Regions from separate parts of the Nonomuraea insulae genome, predicted to be linked through region 1. Evidence: predicted binding sites of a transcription regulator. Region 1 holds the regulator's gene; the other holds the start of a gene.
The links. The regulator HrcA, encoded in region 1, represses chaperone genes, less so after heat shock. The targets are predictions, from matches to a motif close to TTGGCACTCTCNNNNNGAGAGTGCCAA.
Positions count from the first base shown of each region.

Region 1 (10,404 bases):
GCTCGGCAGCTCGGCCACCGGCCGGCGTACCGTGGGCGTGATCGCCCCCTGCAGCACGTCGTCCGGCCCCAGCAGCTCGAACGCCCCCTGATCCACCCGCTCGGCCAGTCGCGGCGCGTGCTCGCGCATCAGAGCGAGCAGCGTGGCCGGGACCTCCTTCCACGGTGTCGTGGCGAGCGGCTCCAGCGGACCCCCGGGAATCCCCTCGACGAGCACGGCGGACACCACGCCCTCCCGCGTCACCATCGGCGCGCGGAAGATCTCCCCGACGCCGCCCGAGATGTTGTAGGAGAAGAGGGAGCCCAGGTCGAGCCCGCGATAGAGCCCGGCCGTCAGCACCCGCTGCGGCCTCCCGTACGGAGAACGCCCCGGATCGCGCGGGAACAGCTCACCCACGGAACGCCGCCCCGCCGCCACCACCATCAGCTCGTGCCCCCGAGACCAGCGGTCGACCTGGGCCGCGTCCGGCTCCGTACCGGAAAGCACGATCTCGCCGCCGCGGTCGGCGAAGTCGTCCATGAACGCGGGCAGCAGCAACCGGAAGTCGACCGCGTGGAACGGCTCGGCGACACTGGCCGTGAACTCCAGCGGCGGTTCGCCCTTGATCGAGAGCTTGGCCGTGTTCATGAGCGAAGCGGGATCCCGGAAGTGCTCGCAGCCCAGCTCCCGCTCCCGCGCCTGCGTGTGGCCCATCCTGGCCACCGTGCCGGGCAGCCGCGCCGCCCGCATCGACTCGGCGTCGCGCTCGCAGTAAAGCGTTGTCTCGACGCCGAGTTGTTGTAACCGCAGCGCGAGGGTCAAACCTGAGATGCCCGCCCCCACGATGCCGATGCCTGCCATGGCGATTTCCCCCTTTTGCCGGAATGTCTCCAGTGGACGCCCCGGGGTTTGCATTTGGATTGGAGCACCCTTGAGAGGGCGGCAAACTGGAGAGGTGCCATCCACCCTGCCTGACGGCGATCCCGCGCCCACCTCGGGCGAGCTGCCCGACAGCGCCCTGAGGGGCCTCGGCGAGCGCCCGTTCGGCTTCTACGTGCACGTGCCGTTCTGCGTGACGCGCTGCGGCTACTGCGACTTCAACACCTACACCGCCGCCGAGCTGGGCCCGGGCGCCTCGCACCGCGACTACGCCGACACAGTGGTGGAGGAGGTACGCCTCGCGCGCCGCGTCCTGGGCAGCGCCGACCTGCCGGTGGAGACGGTGTTCTTCGGCGGCGGCACGCCCACCCTGCTGCCCCCGGAGGACCTGGCCAGGATCCTGGCCGCGATCGACTCCGAGTTCGGGCTGCGGCCGGGCGCCGAGGTCACCACGGAGGCCAACCCCGAGTCCGTGGACCCGTCCTACCTGGAGAAACTGCGCCACGGCGGGTTCAACCGGATCAGCTTCGGCATGCAGAGCGCCCGTGAGCACGTGCTCCAGGTGCTCGACCGGCGGCACACGCCCGGCCGGGCGGCGCAGGCCGTAAACGAGGCGAAACAGGCCGGGTTCGAGCACGTCAACCTGGACCTGATCTACAGCACGCCGGGCGAGAGCGACGACGACTGGCGGGCCTCGCTGACCGCGGCGATCGAGGCCGGGCCCGACCACGTGTCGGCGTACTCGCTGATCGTCGAGGCGGGCACCCGGCTCGCGGTGCGGATCCGGCGCGGCGAGCTGCCCATGCCCGACGACGACGTGGCCGCCGACCGCTACCTGATCGCCGACGAACTGCTGGCCGAGGCCGGGTTCCACTGGTACGAGGTGTCCAACTGGGCCCTCACCGAGGAGGCCCGCTGCCGGCACAACCTGCTCTACTGGACCGGCGGCGACTGGTGGGCGGCCGGGCCCGGCGCGCACAGCCACGTCGGCGGCACCCGCTGGTGGAACGTCAAACACCCCGCCGCCTACGCCCAGCGCCTGGCCGGCGGCGTCTCGCCCGCGCACGCCCGCGAGGTGCTCGGCCAGGAGGATCGCGAGGCCGAGCGGCTCATGCTGGAGCTGCGGCTGATCTCCGGCTACCCGCTGGCCGAGGTGGCGCCCGCCGCCCGCACCGCCGTGGCGAGCGCCCTGGCGCGCGGGCTGCTGGAGCCCGGGCCGTTCAGGGCGGGGCAGATGGTGCTCACCCTCCAGGGGCGCCTGCTGGCCGACGCCCTCGTCAGGGATCTCCTCGTCTAGGTGATCATGCGGATGGCGAACGGGTAGCGGTACCTGTCGCCCTTGTTGGTGGCGATCGCGGCCTGGATGTGGAAGATCAGGGACAGGATCCAGACGACCGGCAGCACGAGGATGCCGATGAAGACCACCGTCAGGATGCCGCCGATGAGGTAGCCGATGAACATCGTGATCTGGAAGTTGAGCGCTTCCGCCGCCTGGTCCCTGACATAAGGGGACTCGTCCTTCTTCATCAGGTAGATGATGAGGGGACCGATCCAGGAGACCAGCAGGCCGAGCAGGTGGGAGAGCATCGCCATGGTGGTGTCGTCGCTGCCGGGGCGGGGGCCGAACCTGCCGGGGATGTACGGCTCGCTCGGGCCCGGAGGGTAACCGTAGCCGGGGGGCTGCTGGCCGTATCCGGGCTGACCGTAGCCGGGTTGGCCGTATCCGGGCGGTGGCTGCCCGTAGGTCGGCACGGACCCGGGCTGCTGGCCGTAGGGGGCCTGCTGGCCGTATCCAGGCTGACCGTAGCCGGGCTGGCCGTAGCCGGCCTGCGACCCGGGCTGCTGGCCATAACCGGGCTGTGAGCCGGGTTGCTGGGGATATCCGGGTTGCTGGCCGTATCCGGGCTGTTGGCCGTACCCGGGCTGTGAGCCGGGTTGCTGGCCATAGCCGGGCTGCGAGCCGGGCTGCTGCCCGTATCCAGGCTGCTGCGGGCCGGAGCCCTGGTGCGGTGGGATGTCGCTGGGGGAGACTCTGCGCGTGGCGTCGTCGTCGGGCGCCGGCTGGGGCGGGTCCTGGCTCATGATGCCTCCGTAACGAAGTCGATCAGTTCCTCGACCCGGCCGAGCAGCTCCGGCTCCAGGTCCGTGTACGTCGAGACGGCGCCGAGAATCCGCCGCCACGCCGCCGCGGGCTCGATGCGCCAGCCCAGGGCGGCGATCACGCCCTCCTTCCACGGCACCCCGCGCGGCACGTCCGGCCAGGCGGGGATGCGCACCACCGAAGGCTTCACCGCCTGCCAGATGTCGATGTACGGATGGCCCACCACCAGCACATGCGGCGAGGTGATCTGGGCGGCGATCCTGCTCTCCTTGGAGCCGGGCACCAGGTGGTCCACCAGCACGCCCAGGCGGCGCCCCGGCTCGGGGTCGAACTCCGCCACGATGGCGGGCAGGTCGTCCACACCTTCGAGGTATTCGACCACAACCCCTTCGACCCGAAGGTCATGGCCCCAGATCTTCTCCACGAGGGCGGCGTCGTGCACGCCCTCCACGTAGATCCGGCTCTGCTTGGCCACCTTGGCGCGCAGCCCCTCCACGGCGATCGAGCCCGACGCGCTGCGCCTGGGCTCGGCGGGGGCGGCGGCGGGGCGTACCAGGGTCACGGGTTTGCCGTCCAGCAGGAAGGCGGCGGGCGCGAGGGGGAACAGGCGGCGCCTGCCGAACCGGTCCTCCAGCGTGACGGCCTCCTTGTCGCAGGCCACTATCGCGCCGCAGAAGCCGCTGTCGGCATCCTCCACGACGAGCTCCCGTTCTGCGGGCACTTTCGGGATCTTCCCCTTGCCCGGCCGCCGCCAATTTCCCGCCAGCACATCGCCCTCGTACACACGGGGACCGTAGCAAATCACCCGCTGACCGCAAGGCGCTTACGGGCGCCACCGCGGCGGATCAGCACCGCGAGGGTGCCGGCGATCGCGGCGAGCAGCCCGGCGCCGGGGAGAAGGATCAGCGCGGCCGTCCCGCTGGTGATCCCGCCGACGGTGGAGAGCACGTCGCGGCCGACGCCGTACCGTACGGTGGCCTGCTCCTTGTTGACGCAGGTGAGCTGGTAGTCGCCCTTGGCCGGGGCGTTGATCACCAGGAACTGCTCCCACACGGCGTCTCCCACGGTGACCGTCTGGGTGCCCGCGGACTTGGCCAGCTTGGCGCCGCCGGTAATGGAGCAGTCGTAGGAGACCTGGGTCTCGCTGGCGATGTACACGGCGGGCTTGGCGGCCGGGTCGACCGGCACCGTGACGCTTTCGCCCGACGCGAACGTCTTGGTCGGCGCCATGGCCGCCACACTGCCCAGCACGCCCCCGCCGAACAACACCACGCCGGCCACCGCGCACACCACGAACACGCCCCAGGCCGCGGCCAGCCACCACAGGCTGGGCTTTATGGCTTTGGAGTCGATTCGTGGCGGAAATTGGGCTTGTTGGCCGTATTGTCCGTACTGAGGTGGCGGGCCGAATTGGGTTTGCTCGCCGTGCTGCGGCGGTTGCCCGTACTGCGGCTGCGGCCCGGACGGCGGTTGCCAGTACGGCGGCGCCTGACCGGGCTGTGAGCCAGGTTGCGGGCCATAGCCAGGTTGTGAGCCAGGTTGCGGACCATAGCCGGGCTGTGAGCCGGGCTGCGGACCGTAGCCGGGTTGTGGACCGTAGCCAGGCTGTGAGCCGGGTTGCGGGCCGTAGCCGGGCGGCGGGGGCTGAGGAGGTCGCGGCTGACCGTGGTGTGGCCCCTGCCCTGGCGGGGGGCCGTACGACGGGGGCTGGGAATCGTCGGTCATGTGGGCAAGTGTGAGGCCTGTCGCTTCCAAGAAGCTAGAAGCAGGATGGGACACGGTGTTATCGCACCTTGTGGGCGAGAGCCGTACACTTGGCACTCGGGAACACAGAGTGCTAGGCGCCGCGTTTCCTGATAAGGACAGAGGCAGGAGGTGAGCACGTGCTCGACGATCGGAAGCTGGCGGTGCTCCGCGCCATTGTCGAAGACTACGTGTCCACCAACGAACCGGTGGGCTCCAAGGCGCTCGCCGAGCGTCACAACCTGAAGGTCTCCCCGGCGACGGTCAGGAACGACATGGCCGCTCTCGAGGAGGATGGCTACATCACCCAGCCGCACACCAGCGCGGGCCGAGTGCCGACGGACAAGGGCTACCGTCTGTTCGTCGACCGGCTCTCGCAGGTCAAACCCCTGTCGGCGGCCGAGCGCAGGGCGATCGAGACGTTCCTCGCCGGCGCGGTCGACCTCGACGACGTCGTCACCCGCACCGTCCGGCTGCTCGCGCAGCTCACCAGGCAGGTGGCGGTCGTGCAATACCCGACGCTGACGCGTTCGACGGTCAGGCACGTCGAGCTCGTCCCGCTGAACGACCGGCGGGTCATGCTCGTCCTGATCACCAACACCGGCCGCGTCGAGCAGCGCGTGGTCGAGCTGCCCGAAGTGGTCGAGGACACCCGCATCGCCCACCTGCGCGCCGTTCTCAACGCCTGCCTCGACGGCTGCGGCCTCGGCAACGTGCCGGAGCTGGTCGCGGACCTGCCGGAACGGCTGCCCCTCGAAGACCGGCCCGTCGTGGCCACGATCCTGTCCGTGCTGCTCGAGACGCTGGTGGAGCGGCACGACGAGAAGATCGTGTTCGCCGGCGCGGCCAACCTCGCCGGCGCCGACTTCACCGTCGGCCTGCGCGACGTGCTGGAGGCGCTGGAAGAGCAGGTGGTCCTCATGCGGCTGCTCGGCGAGACTTCCACAGACACCCCGTCCGCGCTCACCGTGCGCATCGGCTCGGAAAACCCCTACCTGCGGGGGACATCCGTCGTCGCGACCGGATACGGTTCTGGCGACAACCAACTGGCCCGGCTCGGTGTGCTGGGGCCGACCAGGATGGACTATCCCGTGACGATGGGCGCCGTACGCGCGGTGGCACGCTACGTCAGCCAGATCCTGGCTGCATCATAAGAGGTCGATAAGTGGCAAACAGCGACTACTACGCCACCCTCGGGGTGCGCCGTGACGCGAGTCAGGACGAGATCAAGAAGGCTTATCGCCGCCTCGCCCGTGAGCTGCATCCCGACGTGAACCCCGATCCTGAGACCCAGGAGCGGTTCAAGGAGATCACGCAGGCTTACGAGGTGCTGTCCGACCCGAACAAGCGCCAGATGTACGACCTGGGTGGCGACCCCTTCGGCGGCGCGGGAGCAGCCGCCGGCGCCGGTGGATTCGGAGCGGGCTTCCCGTTCAGCGACATCATGGACGCCTTCTTCGGCACGGCCGGCGGCACCCGGGGGCCGCGCTCACGCGCCCGCAGGGGCCGCAACGCCACCATCCGGGTCGAGCTCGACCTGCGCGAGACGGCGTTCGGCACCACCCGCGAGCTGGTCGTCGACACGGCCGTGCTCTGCGAGGTGTGCCACGGGGCCGGCGCGGCGCCGGGCACCCACCCCGACACCTGTGACATGTGCAACGGACGCGGTGAGATCTCCCAGGTCACCCGCTCCTTCCTGGGCCAGGTCATGACCTCGCGGCCGTGCCCGCAGTGCGGCGGCTTCGGCTCGATCATCCGCACCCCCTGCCAGGAGTGCTCCGGCGACGGCCGCGTGCGCACCCGCCGCACGATCAAGGTCCGCATCCCCGCAGGCGTCGAGGACGGCACCCACATCCAGCTCGCCGGTGAGGGCGAGGTCGGCCCAGGCGGCGGTCCACCGGGAGACCTGTTCCTGGAGATAGTCGAACGCCCCCACGAGATCTTCGAACGGCGCGGCGACGACCTGCACTGCACCGTGCAGCTCCCGATGACCGCCGCCGCCCTCGGCACCGTGCTCGCCGTGGAGACGCTCGACGGCTCAGAAGAGGTCGACGTCCGCCCGGGCACGCAGTCCGGCCAGGTCATCACCATGTACGGACGCGGCGTGCAGCGCCTCAACGAGTCCGGCAGGGGCGACCTGCTGATCCACGTCAACGTCGAGACCCCGACCCGCCTCGACACAGCCCAGGAAGACCTGCTCCGCGAACTGTCCAGGCAGCGGGGTGAGGAGCGCCCGCCTGGCAAGTTCGCACCGGGTCAGCAGGGTTTTTTCTCCCGCCTGCGTGACGCCTTCAACGGCCGTTGAGCGCGCCTGTCTTTCTGGCCGAGGAACTCGACGGCCCGGAACTGACGCTCGACGGCCCCGAGGGGCGCCACGCGGCCTCCGTACGCCGGCTGCGTGCCGGTGAGCGGGTGGACCTGACCGACGGAGCCGGCGCGGTGGCCGAATGCGTCGTACGCGAGACAATGAAGGACGCGCTCACGCTAGACGTGCTGCGCCGCTACGACGTCGAGGCGCCCAGGCCCCGGCTCGTGGTCGTCCAGGGGCTGCCCAAGGGCGACAGAGGCGAACTGGCCGTCGAGATGATGACCGAGGCCGGCGTGGACGTCATCGTGCCCTGGGCGGCCTCACGCAGCATCACGCAATGGAAGGGCGACAAGGTCGCCAAGGCGCTGGGCCGGTGGCGCTCCACGGCCCGCGAGGCGGGCAAGCAGGCCCGCCGGTTCCACCTGCCCGAGGTAGCCGACCTGGCCTCCACCGCGCACGTCGAACGGCTGCTGTCGGAGGCGGCGCTGGGGCTGGTGCTGCACGAGGAGGCGGCCGAGCCGCTGTCCGGGGTGTCCCTGCCCGTGGGCGGCGACATCGTGATGGTCGTGGGGCCGGAGGGCGGGGTCTCTGAGCAGGAACTGGCCGGGTTCAGGGCGGCCAAGGCGGTGCCGGTGCTGCTGGGGGCGACGATCCTGCGTACGTCCACGGCCGGGGTGGCCGCCGCGGCGGTGCTGCTCAGCCGTACGGGGCGCTGGTGAGAGGTGCTTGACGGCGGCGCTTTCACATGAGGTGCCGGCCCGTCAGGGCGTGGTCTGGGCGTCCAGGAGGGGGCTGATCACTTCTGCCGGCGTCTCCGTCACGTCGTCGGGCGGCGGGCACTCCTCGGGGGGACACGCCGACGGCTGCACGGTCGTCTCCTCCGCGGTCGACGTGGGCGAGAACGACGGGCAGTCCGGTGGCGGCTCGATCTCGTCGGTGAGAGCCGAGGGGCAGTCGGTGGGCGTGGGACTTGCCGAAGGCGACGACGACGGCCTGCTGGTCGACTCGGCCTTCTTCGTCGGCCGCGGCGTCGGGGGCGCCGAGGTGTCAGGGGGGATCACGACCGGCTGCGACTGGATGGGGGCCGGCTCCTTGGTCGGCGGCTGATGCGAGCGGGTGGTGGAGGAATTGGACGGGAGCTTGGAGCTCTCGTCGTCCACGATCTGCACGGGTTTCTGGTCGATGATCTGCGAGCGCAACTGGGGAACGGCCATCACGATCGTCCCCGCCACCAGCACAGCGCTGGCGGCGGCCGCACCCGCACGCCACCAGAACAGATTGCGCCCGCCACGCCGTCCGATGCGGGCACGGATGATCTCCAGTCCTTCCGGCGAGGGCACGACCGCGTCCGCCTCCGCGCGGAGTGCACGGCGCAGCAGATCGCCGTACTCGTCGGGGGGCTGGGTCATGACATTTTCTCCAGGACCGATCGCAAGGCGGCCATGCCACGTGCCGTGTGGCTCTTGACCGCGCCCTTGCTGATGCCCATGGCGTGGGCGATCTCAGCTTCGGACAGATCACCGTAGTAGCGGAGGACCAGTGCTTCTCTCTGTCGGGTGGGAAGGGCACGTAACGCCTCGATGACGGCGGAGCGTTCCAGCTCGCCGATCGCGCCGTTCTCGGCGCTCGGGGCGTCCGGCATGCCCTTGGGGGCGTACTTCTCGACGACCGCGCGGTGCCGCAGCACGGACCGGGACCGGTTGACGACAGACTGACGCAGGTAGGCGAGTGCTTTGTCGGGGTCACGCAATCTGCGCCAAGCGCCATGGATGGCGACGAACGCATCCTGCACGACTTCCTCAGCTGTTGCAATGTCGCGCACCAGCAACACGGCGAGACGCACCAACGACCGAAAATGCGCGCTGTACAGCGCGGTCACGGCCATGTCGGCATCCCACCCGACCGGCACCGCCCCCAACGACCTGTCGGCCAGAAGGGTTTCGGTGGTCACATCAGTGGGACGCGCGGCCTTCCCAGAGGGTTTACGCTCTTCCGGTTCTTGAGGTGTCCCCGGTTCGTTAGGGTGCATTACCCAGTCGTGTCCTCGCCAGGTGGCGCTCGCCCGACCCTGAATCGTCTTCTTTTTGGCTGAAGTGTCGCACACTCACCCTAACCGTGTGGATCTTCGTACGCACGACACAGGTGATTACCGATTCGCAACGGACTTGCTAACAGCCCCGGCTCGATAGGGTGATCGGGTGAGCGATTGCCTCTTCTGCAAGATCGTCGCCAAGGAGATTCCCGCCGAGATCGTTTACGAAACCGGCAGGACGGTGGCGTTCCGCGACATCAACCCCCAGGCGCCCACGCACGTCCTGGTCATCCCCAAGGCACACCACGCCGACGCCGCGGCGCTCGCCGAGGCCGACGACGGGCTCGCCGACGACGTGCTCAAGACCGCGCACGCGGTCGCCGTCCAGGAGGGCGTGGCCGACGGCGGCTACCGGGTCGTCTTCAACACCGGCGCCGGCGCGGGCCAGACGGTCTTCCACGTCCACGCCCACGTCCTCGGCGGCCGCCCGCTCACCTGGCCGCCGGGCTGATCCTTAAAGACGCCCATCCTTTACGGCACAGCCAACGGCACCCCACCCGCCGACCATGGCTGATGACCTCCAGGGAGACGCTTCTGAACCCCGCACACGGCCGGCCACCGCAACGGCGCAAAGTGGGCCGACTGCGTGGCGACATGCAAGCCATCCGGCCACGCGGCGACGCACAGCGGGCCGATCGCGTGGCGACATGTGAGCCATCCGGCCGATGGCACGGGCAAGCGAGCCCGCCCCACGCAAAGCCCATCGGCGCCCCCGGACACCGCCGGTCGGACGGCGGTCGGTGTGGGGCGGAAGATGGGCGTCTGACGTGGTTGGTCGGACGCGCGTGATATTGGCGCGAGCAATCGGCCTGCTCCCGGATACGATGGGCGAAGAAGAACGCCGAAAGAGACCGGGAGGCATCAGGCCGCTGGCCTGCCCATGTCCGAACTACACGAATCCCGACGCACAGCACCTCCCTCGCGGACTCAAGCGAAGGTGCTGATACCGGACGAATACCCGATGGTCAGCCTCCTGGGCTCCCGAGACGAGCTGCTACGCGTCATCGAGGGTGCCTTCAAGGCCGACATCCACGTGCGTGGCAACGAGATCACCGTCACCGGCAGCCCCGACGAGAGCGGCACCGTCGTCCGCCTCTTCGAAGAGCTGGTCGAGGTCCTGCGCAGCGGCGGCGAGCTCACCCCCGACGCGGTCGAGCGCAGCATCGCCATGCTCCGCATGACCTCCGACCGCCCCGCCGAGGTGCTGTCCCTCGACATCCTCTCCTCACGCGGCCGGACCATCCGGCCCAAGACCGTCAACCAGAAGCGCTACGTCGACGCGATCGACAAGCACACGGTCGT
Region 1 is NZ_JBHSPA010000022.1:56,649-67,052, reverse strand. Features, by position in the region: gene ACFPZ3_RS16305 (styrene monooxygenase/indole monooxygenase family protein) at 1-840, opposite strand, end outside; gene hemW (radical SAM family heme chaperone HemW) at 935-2,155, shown strand; gene ACFPZ3_RS16295 (DUF4870 domain-containing protein) at 2,152-2,940, opposite strand; gene ACFPZ3_RS16290 (DUF3097 domain-containing protein) at 2,937-3,743, opposite strand; gene ACFPZ3_RS16285 (hypothetical protein) at 3,761-4,258, opposite strand; gene hrcA (heat-inducible transcriptional repressor HrcA) at 4,843-5,856, shown strand; gene dnaJ (molecular chaperone DnaJ) at 5,868-7,007, shown strand; gene ACFPZ3_RS16270 (16S rRNA (uracil(1498)-N(3))-methyltransferase) at 7,004-7,729, shown strand; gene ACFPZ3_RS16265 (hypothetical protein) at 7,772-8,419, opposite strand; gene ACFPZ3_RS16260 (SigE family RNA polymerase sigma factor) at 8,416-8,895, opposite strand; gene ACFPZ3_RS16255 (histidine triad nucleotide-binding protein) at 9,209-9,553, shown strand; partial or broken gene ACFPZ3_RS16250 (PhoH family protein) at 10,064-10,404, shown strand, end outside.

Region 2 (10,404 bases), on a different contig from region 1:
ACCTCGAACCGCCGCTCCCGCAGCGCCTCCAGGACCCCCTTCTCGACCCCCTCAAGCGACCAGAACCGCACGGGCTCCCGGATGCGGTGGTTGGCCACCGGATCCCGATGAGAGCGCCACCAGTACGCGATCCCGCCCTTGCCCAGGCGCAGGAAGTCGACCAGCCACGTGGTCCCCGGCGGCTGTGTCTCCCAGGCCACCTCCTCAGGAGGCAGGTTCAGCACGAGCACGACCTCTAGGACCTCGACGGTGTCGGGCCCGTCCAACAGGTCGCCGAACACGTACGCCTCCCGCAGGAACGGCTCGTCCGCCGGTATGCGCTTGGTCCGCTCGCACTCCTCCGCCAGCATCCGCAACCGCTCCACCGCCCGCCGATACCGCATCCCGCCCCCTCACACCCGGTCCGCGACCAGCGTACGGCCGCGAAAACGCATACGGCCCGCACCCCCGGACAGGGTGCGGGCCGTAAACAGGCGGAGAGCGCGGTCAGTGGCCGTGGCCGTGACCGTGACCCTGGCCGGCGGCCTGGGCCTCCTCCTCGGGCTTGTCCACCACGAGCACCTCGGTGGTGAGCAGCATGCCCGCGATCGAAGCCGCGTTCTGCACGGCCGAGCGCGTGACCTTCACCGGGTCGATGACACCCTGGTCGAGCAGGTTGACGTATTCGCCGGTGGCGGCGTTGAGGCCGTGGCCGGCCTTCAGCTCGGCGATCTTGTGCGTCACCACGTAACCTTCGAGGCCGGCGTTCTCGGCGATCCACCGGGCCGGCTCGACCAGCGCACGACGCACGATGGCGACGCCCGTGGCCTCGTCGCCCGACAGACCGAGGTCGTCGAGCTCCTTGGAGATGTGGATGAGCGCGGAGCCACCGCCGGAGACGATGCCCTCCTCGATCGCGGCGCGGGTCGCGGAGATCGCGTCCTCGAGGCGGTGCTTCTTCTCCTTCAGCTCCACCTCGGTGGCGGCGCCGACACGCAGCACGCACACACCGCCGGCGAGCTTGGCCAGACGCTCCTGCAGCTTCTCGCGGTCCCAGTCGGAGTCGGACTGCTCGATGGCAATCTTGATCTCCTTGACGCGGTCCTCGATGGCCTGCGCGTCACCGGCGCCGTCGACGATGGTCGTGGCGTCCTTGGTGACGACGACGCGGCGGGCCGTGCCGAGCACCTCGAGGCCGACGTGCTCCAGCTTGAGGCCGACCTCTTCGCTGACGACCTGGCCACCGGTGAGGGTGGCGATGTCCTGCAGCATGGCCTTGCGGCGGTCGCCGAAGCCCGGGGCCTTGACGGCCACGGAGGTGAAGGTGCCGCGGATCTTGTTGGTGACCAGGACGGCCAGGGCTTCGCCCTCGACGTCCTCGGCGACCACGAGCAGCGGCTTCTTCGTCTGGGCGATCTGCTCCAGCAGCGGCAGGAAGTCCGCGATGGAGGCGATCTTGCCCTGGGTGAGCAGGATGTAGGCGTCCTCGAGGACGGACTCCATCCGCTCGGGGTCGGTCACCATGTAGGCCGACAGGTAACCCTTGTCGAACTGCATGCCCTCGGTGAACTCGAGCTCCATGCCCATGGCGTTGGACTCTTCGACGGTGAGCACACCGTCCTTGCCCACCTTGTCGAACGCCTCGGCGATCAGGTCGCCGATCTGCGCGTCCTGAGCGGAGATCGTCGCGACATTGGCGATCTCCTTCTTGTCCTCGACCGGCCGGGCGCTGGCGAGCAGCTTGTCGCTGATCTCCTTGGCGGCCTTGTCGATGCCGCGCTTGAGCGACAGCGGCGAGGCGCCGGCCGCCACGTTGCGCAGGCCCTCGCGGACCATGGCCTGGGCCAGGACGGTCGCGGTGGTGGTGCCGTCGCCCGCGATGTCGTTGGTCTTGGTGGCTACTTCCTTGGCGAGCTGGGCGCCGAGGTTCTCGTAGCGCTCCTCCAGCTCGATCTCACGAGCGATGGTGACACCATCGTTCGTGATCGTCGGCGCACCGAACTTCTTGTCGATGACGACGTTGCGGCCACGCGGGCCGAGGGTTACCTTGACGGCGTCCGCGAGGGCGTTCACACCGCGCTCGAGCGCGCGGCGGGCGTCCTCGTTGAACTCCAGGATCTTCGCCATTGCTGAAAGTCCTCTCCTAGCGTCGAAAGCCCCGGCCGCCCTGAAGAGCGCCCGGGGCTCGACACATCCGGCCTACTTCTCGATGATCGCGAGAACGTCGCGGGCGGAGAGCACGAGGTACTCCTCGCCGCCGTACTTGACCTCGGTGCCGCCGTACTTGCTGTAGAGGACGATGTCGCCCTCAGAGACGTCGAGCGGAATCCGCTTGTCGCCGTCCTCATCCCAGTTGCCCGGGCCCACCGCGAGGACCTTGCCCTCTTGCGGCTTCTCCTTGGCTGTGTCTGGGATGACCAGGCCAGAAGCGGTGGTCTGCTCTGCCTCAAGCGGCTGAACCACAATGCGGTCGCCGAGCGGCTTAACGGGAACCTTGGTGGCGGTCGTCACGATCGGACCTCCCCTTCAGATTTGTTTGATCTAGAAGAGGCGACCAGCTGGGCCTGCCGTCGCGGGTGTCAGACCTGCCTCGTCGCACGTTGGCACTCTCAAGGGGAGAGTGCCAACAGGAAACATATGCAAGAGGGGCTTGACAGTCAACACGAACGCGTCTGCTGAGAGCGATAAGAGCCAAACGTTCATGCTCGCGGCGCCCGCTGACGTCAAGGGCCGCTAACGTCAGAGTACGTGGACCTTGACGCCTTCACCGACTTGCTGACCCCGCGCGGCGGGCGGGCTCTCGCGGAGGCCGGAGAGCTGACGGGCGCGGATCCGGTCGCCGCCGCGACCACGCTGCGCAAGACCTACGACGCCGCCCTCACCTCCGCCGCACTCACCCAGGCGGCGCTCAGGGAGCGGGCCAGGGCGAAGTTCGGGCAGGACGCCGGGGTGATGTACTTCACTCCGCACGGCCTGGAGCAGTCCACCAGGACGGAGGTCGCCGAGCACCGCGCCCGCCGCCTGCTCAGCCTCTACGACGGCACCCCCCACGTCATGGACGCCTGCTGCGGCATCGGCGGCGACCTCCTCGCCCTGGCCCGCGCGGGCTGCGCCGTGACCGCAGTGGACACCGACCCGCTGACCGTCGCCGTGGCCAGGGCCAACGCCGAGGCGCTCGGCTTGGGCGACCGGGTGACGGTGAACGCCGGGGACGCTGCGGAGGTGAAGCCGGAGGCGTACGACGTGTTGTTCGCCGACCCGGCGCGGCGGACGGGCAGGGGCAGGACCTTCGACCCCATGGCCTACTCCCCGCCCTGGCCGGTGGTGCTCGGCCTGCTCTCCCGGGCGGGGCTGGCGTGTCTCAAGGTCGCCCCCGGCCTCCCTTACGAGTTCATCCCGGAGGGCGCGGAGGCCGAGTGGGTCTCGTACAAGGGGGAGGTCAAGGAGGCCACCCTCTGGAGCGGCCAGAACGGAGACAGGCGGGCCACCCTGCTGCCCGGCGGCCACACCCTGACGGCCACCGGCGTCCAGGCCCCGGTCGGCCCCGCAGGCCGCTACCTCTACGAGCCCGACGGCGCCGCCATCCGCGCCCACCTCGTCGGCGAGGTGGCCGAACTGGTGGGCGGCAGGCTGCTCGACCCGATGATCGCCTACATCACCGCGGACGAGGCGACGGACACCCCATGGGCCGCCAGATACGAAATAGAGGACATTCTCCCTTTCTCTCTGAAAAGGCTCCGCGCCATACTCCGTGAGCGACAAATCGGCAATGTCACTATCAAAAAGCGCGCCTCCGCCATCGACATCGAACGCCTCCGCGCCGACCTCCGGCTCAGCGGCCCCAATAAAGCGGTCATCGTCCTGACCAGAATTCTCGACAAACCATCGGTTCTCCTCTGCAAGCCCCTCTGACCTGCCGGAACCGCCCATCCAAGCGTTAACGTCGATCTTTCACTTCACCCCTGACGGACCTTGATCGAAAGGCTAAGGTGGGCGGGCGGGAGTTTCTCCCCCTAATGCGGCTGACCGCGTTCTCGCTCTTCACGTCATTGAACCGGACCTACCCCACCGCTGCGCGGCAGACCGTCGGCGAGCGAAGGAGCTTTCGGTGGATCATTCCAACCACACCACCCTGCTTCAGACGGCCGTATCCGAAGCCGTCCCCAAGCGGATGCGCGATCTGCTCGCACGCGCCGCCCAGGACCACGTCTACGAGCAACGCACCCAGGGCGCCGTGCTCGACGAGATCCGCCAGCGGCTCGAAGGCATGGAGTGGCTGCTGCGCGAGGTGCGCGAGCGCGAGCTCGGCGGCCTCAGCGGCACCCTGGAGGCGGTGAACGGGCGGCTCGACGAGATCTCCGCCAAGCCGCCGATGTGGGCGGAGGGCCTCGCGCAACACGTGGAGGCCGTACGCGACCACGTGGACGCCGTCGGCGAGAAGGTGGGCGAGGTCGACACCCGCGTGGCCCCGGTCGCCGAGCTGCCGAGCCTGTGGGCCGACCTGGGCACCGTCGGCGAGAGCGTGGACGAGGCGCTGACCCGGCTGCAGTCGGTGCTCGACACCACCGACGGCATCACCAAGGGCATGTCCGAGTTCGCGACCAAGCTGGCCGGGCTCAACTCCAGCATGGAGGCCGCCGCCAGCCGCTTCACCCGGCTCGACAAGTCGATGGTCGAGCTGACCACCCGGGTCGACGAGAGCGACGAGCGCCTGGGCGCCCGGCTCGACGAGACCGACGAGCGCCTGAGCGCCCGCCTGGGCGAGACGGACCAGCGCCTGAGCACCCGGCTCGACGAGACCGACCAGCGCCTCGCCACGGCCCTCCTGGAGGCGGACGAGCGCCTCGTCGGCCGGCTCAAGGAGGCCGACGAACAGCTCACCACCCGCCTGTCCGACGTCGAGCAGCGCCTCACCACCAGGCTCGACGAGACCGACCAGCACCTCGCCGTGCAACTCGGCGAGAGCGAGCAGCGCCTGACGGCCCGGCTCAGCGGCGTGGACTCCCGGCTCGAACGGGCCGAGGGCAGGCTCGCGGGCCTGGACACCAGGCTGACCGGGTTCGACAGCCGCCTGGAGTCCGCTGACGAGTGCCTGGCCGACATCGACACCAGGCTCGACGGGCTCGACGGCAGGATGAGCGGCGTGGACAAGCGGATGGTGTCCATGGACGGCCATCTCGGCGCGGTCGACAAGCGGCTGGGCACCCTCGACGGGCACCTGGGCCGCCACGACGACCGGTTCGACGCGCTCGACGTACGCGTGGACGCCCGCTCCGCCTCACTCGACGAGCGCATCAGCGAGAGCGCCACCCGCAACGAGGGCCGCTTCAACAAGCTCGACAACCAGATGGACGCCATCGACGAGCGGCTGGGCGAGGCCGAGGAGCACATGAGCAGCCGCTTCGACACCGTCGACGGCCACTTCGGCGGGCTCGACACCCGCTTCCACGGCCTCGACACCCACCTCAACGGCCTGGCCACCCGCGCCGAGCAGACAGGCGAGCACCTGGAGTCTGTGGACGACCGCATCGAGGCCGTCAACCAGCGCGTGAGCCAGCTCCCCGCCGCCCTGGCCATCCCGGAGCGGGTCGGCGAGCTGATCCAGGCGCACTCGGGCGAGCAGGCCGAGCGCCTGACCGCCGCCACCGACGCGCTCACGGAGCTCGTCAGGTCCCGTCCCGACCACGACGAGCTGACCGGCACGGTGTCCGGCATCGTCCAGCCCGCGACCGACGACCTGACCAAGCGCCTGGGCGCGCTGGAGGAGACCATGCTGGCCCTGGCCGAGGCCCTGCTCCGCCCCACCAGGTCCAAGGACTGACCGCGAGGGTTGTGGCGCGGATCACAACCCTCGCCGTCACGTTCCGGGGGTCACGACCGTCCGTTGCTCAGAGGTGAAAGGAGAGCGGACGGATGTTCGTAAAGATCACCATGGTCGTGGCGGCGGGAATGATGCTCGTCGCCGGCGTGTGGATGCGGATCGACCCGGCGGGCTTCGCCGAATGGGCCGGCTTCCCGAACCACACGCATTTCCTGCACGATGCCGGTGTCTTCCAGATCGCCTTCGGGCTGATGATGTTGTGCGCGTTGTGGTGGCGCGACGTGATCGCGGTCCTGCTGGCCGGATTCGTGTTCGCCAACAGTTTCCACTCCGTCAACCACATCCTGGACCGGCCCCTGGGCGGCAGCGACTCCGCCTGGTGGCAGATCGGGCTGTTCTCGCTGCTCGCGGCCGCCGCGCTGGCGCTGCGCCTGCGCGCCGTCCGCGGGCGCGCGGAGCTCAGACGTGCACGGTCGTGATCGGCAGCGAGGAGTCCGCCGGGATCTCCAGGGTGGAGGGCGTGATGCCGGCCGCCACCAGGTCGGAGCCCAGGGCAGCGACCATGGCGCCGTTGTCGGTGCACAACCCGGGACGGGGCACCCGCAGCCGTACGCCGGCCGCCTCGCACCGCTCCAGGGCCAGCGCCCGCAGCCGCGAGTTGGCCGCCACCCCGCCGCCGATCAGCAGGTCGTGCACGTCGTATTTCCGGCACGCCTGCAGCGCCTTGCGGGTCAGCACGTCGACCACGGCCTCCTGGAACGAGGCGGCCACGTCGGGCACGTGGATGGACTGCCCGGAGGCCTCGCGGGCCTCGACCCAGCGCGCCACGGCCGTCTTGAGCCCGGAGAAGGAGAAGTCGAGCGTGCCGTCGTCGGCCTTGCCGCGCGGGAACGCGATCGCCGTCCCCGAGCCGTCACGGGCGGCCTTGTCGATGTACGGGCCGCCGGGGAAGGGCAGGCCCAGCACCCGGGCGACCTTGTCGAACGCCTCGCCGGCCGCGTCGTCGACGGTGGAGCCGAGCGAGATCACGTCCGCGGCCACGTCGGGCACGAGCAGCAGTGACGAGTGCCCGCCCGAGACCAGCATGGCGATGCACGGCTTGGGCAGCGGCCCGTGTTCGAGCTGGTCGACCGCGACGTGGGCGGCCAGGTGGTTGACGCCGTAGAGGGGCACGCCGAGGCCGAGCGCGTAGGACTTGGCCGCGGCCACGCCCACCAGCAACGCCCCGGCCAGCCCTGGACCGGCCGTCACGGCGATGGCGTCGATGTCGGCGAACGTGAGCCCGGCCTCGGCCAGGGCGGCCTCCACGGTCGGCGTCATGGCCTCCAGGTGGGCGCGCGAGGCGACCTCGGGCACCACGCCGCCGTATCTGGCGTGCTCGTCCATGCTGGAGGCGATCGTGTTGGCCAGCAACGTGTGGCCCCTGACGATGCCGATGCCGGTCTCGTCACAGGACGTCTCGATGCCCAGGACCAGGGGTGCGTCAGTCACCAAGCTTCCTTCTCATCATGATCGCGTCGGTGCCGTCGTCGTAGTAGCGGCGGCGGGTGCCGATGTCCTCGAACCCGAAATGCCGGTAGACCGCCTGCGCGCGCGGATTGTCGGCGCGTACTTCCAGGAAGATCTCCCGCGCGCCCCTGCGCTGGGCCTCGGCGAGCAGCTCGGTCAGCATGGCGCTGCCGATGCCCGAGCCCTGGTGTTTCTCCAGCACCGCGATGGTCTGCACGTCGGCCTGGTCGGCGGCGGCGGCGAGCCCCGCGTACGCCACGATCTCGTCCTCCACGACGGCCACCACGTAGTGGCGCGTGCGGGGCATGTCGGCCAGCTCGCCGCGCATCATGCCCTCGCTCCAGGCGTCGAGCGGGAACGTGGCCTGCTCGATCGCCATGACCGCCGGCAGATCCGCGGCGGTCATCTGCCTGAGCTTCACGCCGTCACCCTCTTGGGCGCGCCCGGCACCACGGCGTCGGGTCTGCGCAGGTAGATCGGGCGGGGCGGGTCGAGCGGAATGCCGCGCGCCAGCCGTTCGGCGGCCAGCGCGGCCAGGGCGCCCGCGTAGGGGTAGGGCGGCGCGTCACCACCGTCGCCCAGGAGGTCGGGGTAGAGCTGGGCGCCCGCGCCCACGACCGGCAGCCCCTCGACCGGCACGTCGGCGGGCCGGTCCACGAAAGGCCCGTCGAGCCGGGTGCGCAGGTCGGAGTAGCGCGCCCAGAACACCTCCTTGCGCCGCGCGTCGGTGGCCACGAGGAAGGGCTCGGTGAGCCCGCTGCCGTAGGCGACGGCGTCGAGCGTGCAGATGCCGTAGGAGGGCACGCCCACCGTGGCGGCCAGGGCCTGCGCGGTCATCAGGCCGACGCGCAGCCCGGTGTAGGGGCCGGGGCCGCTGCCCGCCACGATGGCCGTCACGTCGCGCAGCGCCGCGCCCGCCTCGCCCAGGACCAGCTCGATGGTGGGCACGAGCAGCTCGCCGTGTCGTCGGGCGTCTATCGTCGTCGACTCGGCGAGCACGCGTTGCCCGTCGTGGAGCGCGGCGGTGACGGCGGGTGTCGCGGTATCAAAGGCCAGGACCAGCACGACTGTTTAGCCTACCCGCCGCCGGGGTCACGCCCAGCCGGTACGCCGTTTCAGCCAGTCGAGCGCCACCATACCCTGGGCCCGCTGGAACGCCCTGACCGTGGGCAGGCCTGGCGGGTCGGGCCGGCGCCCCTGCCGGACGAGGTACCCGGTGAACGCCGCGACCACGGACGTGACAGCCGGGTCAGGGTCGGTGAACAACTCGTGCGGGGGCGGTCCGCCCTGCATGCCGACGGACGGCAACATGGCCACCTGATCGAACCAGGGCGCCCCGAGGCAGGCCCACGGCCAGTCCACCACATGGACCCGGTCGTCGGTGAGCAGGATGTTGTCGGCCCGCAGGTCCGCGTGGACCAGGGTGTCGCCGGCCGCGGCCGTGGCCCAGCCGGACTCCAGTCCGGCCAGTTCGCCGAGGTGGCGCAGCGCCCACGGGTCGAGCCCCGCGGTGTCCTCGCCCAGCAGGCGGCGCCAGCCCTGGAACGCCTCACCGAACACCTCCCCGATCGCCGGGGCGTCGATGGGGGACGGGGTGAGCGCGGCCGACATGTCGCCCACAGCCTTGAGCACCCGGTCGAGCTGGTCGCGCCGCCAGGGCAGCTCGGGGTGCTCTGCCTCGATGTCCGCGAAGACCAGCACGACCCAGCCCTCCAGCTCGAAGCCGGTCAGCAGCGCGGGCGCGGGCACGGACGCGGGCAGGGCCGCGGCGATCTTGAGTTCGGCCTGGTAGATGCGGACGCTGTCGGGGTTCGGCTCGGGGCCGACGGCCTTGACGAAGGCGCGGCCGCCGTTCTCCGTGAGCAGACGCACGGCGGCGGCCGGCGAGAAGCCGCCCGGCTGGGTGACGGCCTCGGTCACGCGGGAGCCGAGGAAGTCCTCGACCGCCGCGCGCACCCCGGGGTGCACCTCGTGCCAGGGCACACGGCTGCCGGCGGCGGGCGGGTTGGCAGTGGTCATCTGTTCTCAGATCTTGGAGGCGTACACGATGATGTTGTCGATGTACTCGCCCTTGGCGTAGTCGAACTTGCCGCCGCACGTCACCAGCTTGAGCCCGTCCTCGACGTAGACGCGTTCGGCGGGGAAGCTGTCCTTGTGCACCTGCTCGATCGAGTCCACCTTGAACCGCACGACCTTGCCGTCGCTGCGTTCGACCTTGACGGTCTCGCCCTTGCGTAACTGCCTGAGCTTGTAGAACACGGCCGGCGCGGTCTTGGTGTCGACATGGCCGATGATCACCGAGGCGCCCTTCTCGCCGGGCACGGCGCTGCCCTTGTACCAGCCGGCCACCTTCGGCTTCTCATAGGGCGGCAGCTCGACCTCGCCGTTCTTCTGCAGGGCGAGCTCCATCAGCGGGGCCTCCACGTCGATCGACGGGATGCCGATGCTCTTGGGGACGACCGCGGCCGCCGCGGGGGTGGTGCCGGTCTGCATGCCCTTGCCGAAGGCGACCAGCAGCAGGCCCGTGATGGCGCCGGCGAGCACCACCCGTCCTGGACGGGCCATGGTCTATGCCCTGTTACGCCGCTTGACCGCGAAGCCGATGCCTCCGGCCAGGGCCAGCGCGATCAGCACGCCCGCGGGGCCGAACGGGATCGAGGACTCCTCGGCGGCGTCCTGCGCGTACGTGCCGCCGCCGCCCGCCCTGGGCGCCCTGGTGGGCACGGTGGTGGTCGGCTCGGCCTCGGCCGCGGCGACCCTGAGCGTGGCCCTGCCCATGTCGTTGGTGCCGTCGCACTTGACGTCCACCCGGTAGCTGCCCCGTCGGATCGTTCCCGAGACCTGCGCGTCGCCGCGCACCCAGGGCGAGCCGGCGGCCGTCGTGGCGTTGCCCGTGGGCGTGACCGAGGCCGCGGGGACCGGGTTGAGCGTGACGCCGGTGACGAACGCCTTGGACGTGGCGGTGCCGCTGTGCGCGGGGCCGCCGGTCGGGACCGGGCAGTTGGCCAGGATCCACACCTGGGACGTCTCCCCCGCGGTGACGCGGGCGGGGTTGAGCTGGACCGAGATGGTCTGCCTGGTGGTGGTCGCCCTTG
Region 2 is NZ_JBHSPA010000088.1:25,681-36,084, reverse strand. Features, by position in the region: gene ACFPZ3_RS54900 (DUF7711 family protein) at 1-383, opposite strand, end outside; gene groL (chaperonin GroEL) at 487-2,106, opposite strand; gene groES (co-chaperone GroES) at 2,179-2,490, opposite strand; gene ACFPZ3_RS54885 (class I SAM-dependent methyltransferase) at 2,728-3,891, shown strand; gene ACFPZ3_RS54880 (hypothetical protein) at 4,088-5,800, shown strand; gene ACFPZ3_RS54875 (hypothetical protein) at 5,893-6,279, shown strand; gene tsaD (tRNA (adenosine(37)-N6)-threonylcarbamoyltransferase complex transferase subunit TsaD) at 6,260-7,291, opposite strand; gene rimI (ribosomal protein S18-alanine N-acetyltransferase) at 7,284-7,715, opposite strand; gene tsaB (tRNA (adenosine(37)-N6)-threonylcarbamoyltransferase complex dimerization subunit type 1 TsaB) at 7,727-8,374, opposite strand; gene ACFPZ3_RS54855 (aminoglycoside phosphotransferase family protein) at 8,402-9,328, opposite strand; gene ACFPZ3_RS54850 (class F sortase) at 9,335-9,874, opposite strand; gene ACFPZ3_RS54845 (hypothetical protein) at 9,878-10,404, opposite strand, start outside.
Region 2: the regulator HrcA is predicted to act here: its motif matches at 2,580-2,606, upstream of groES (co-chaperone GroES).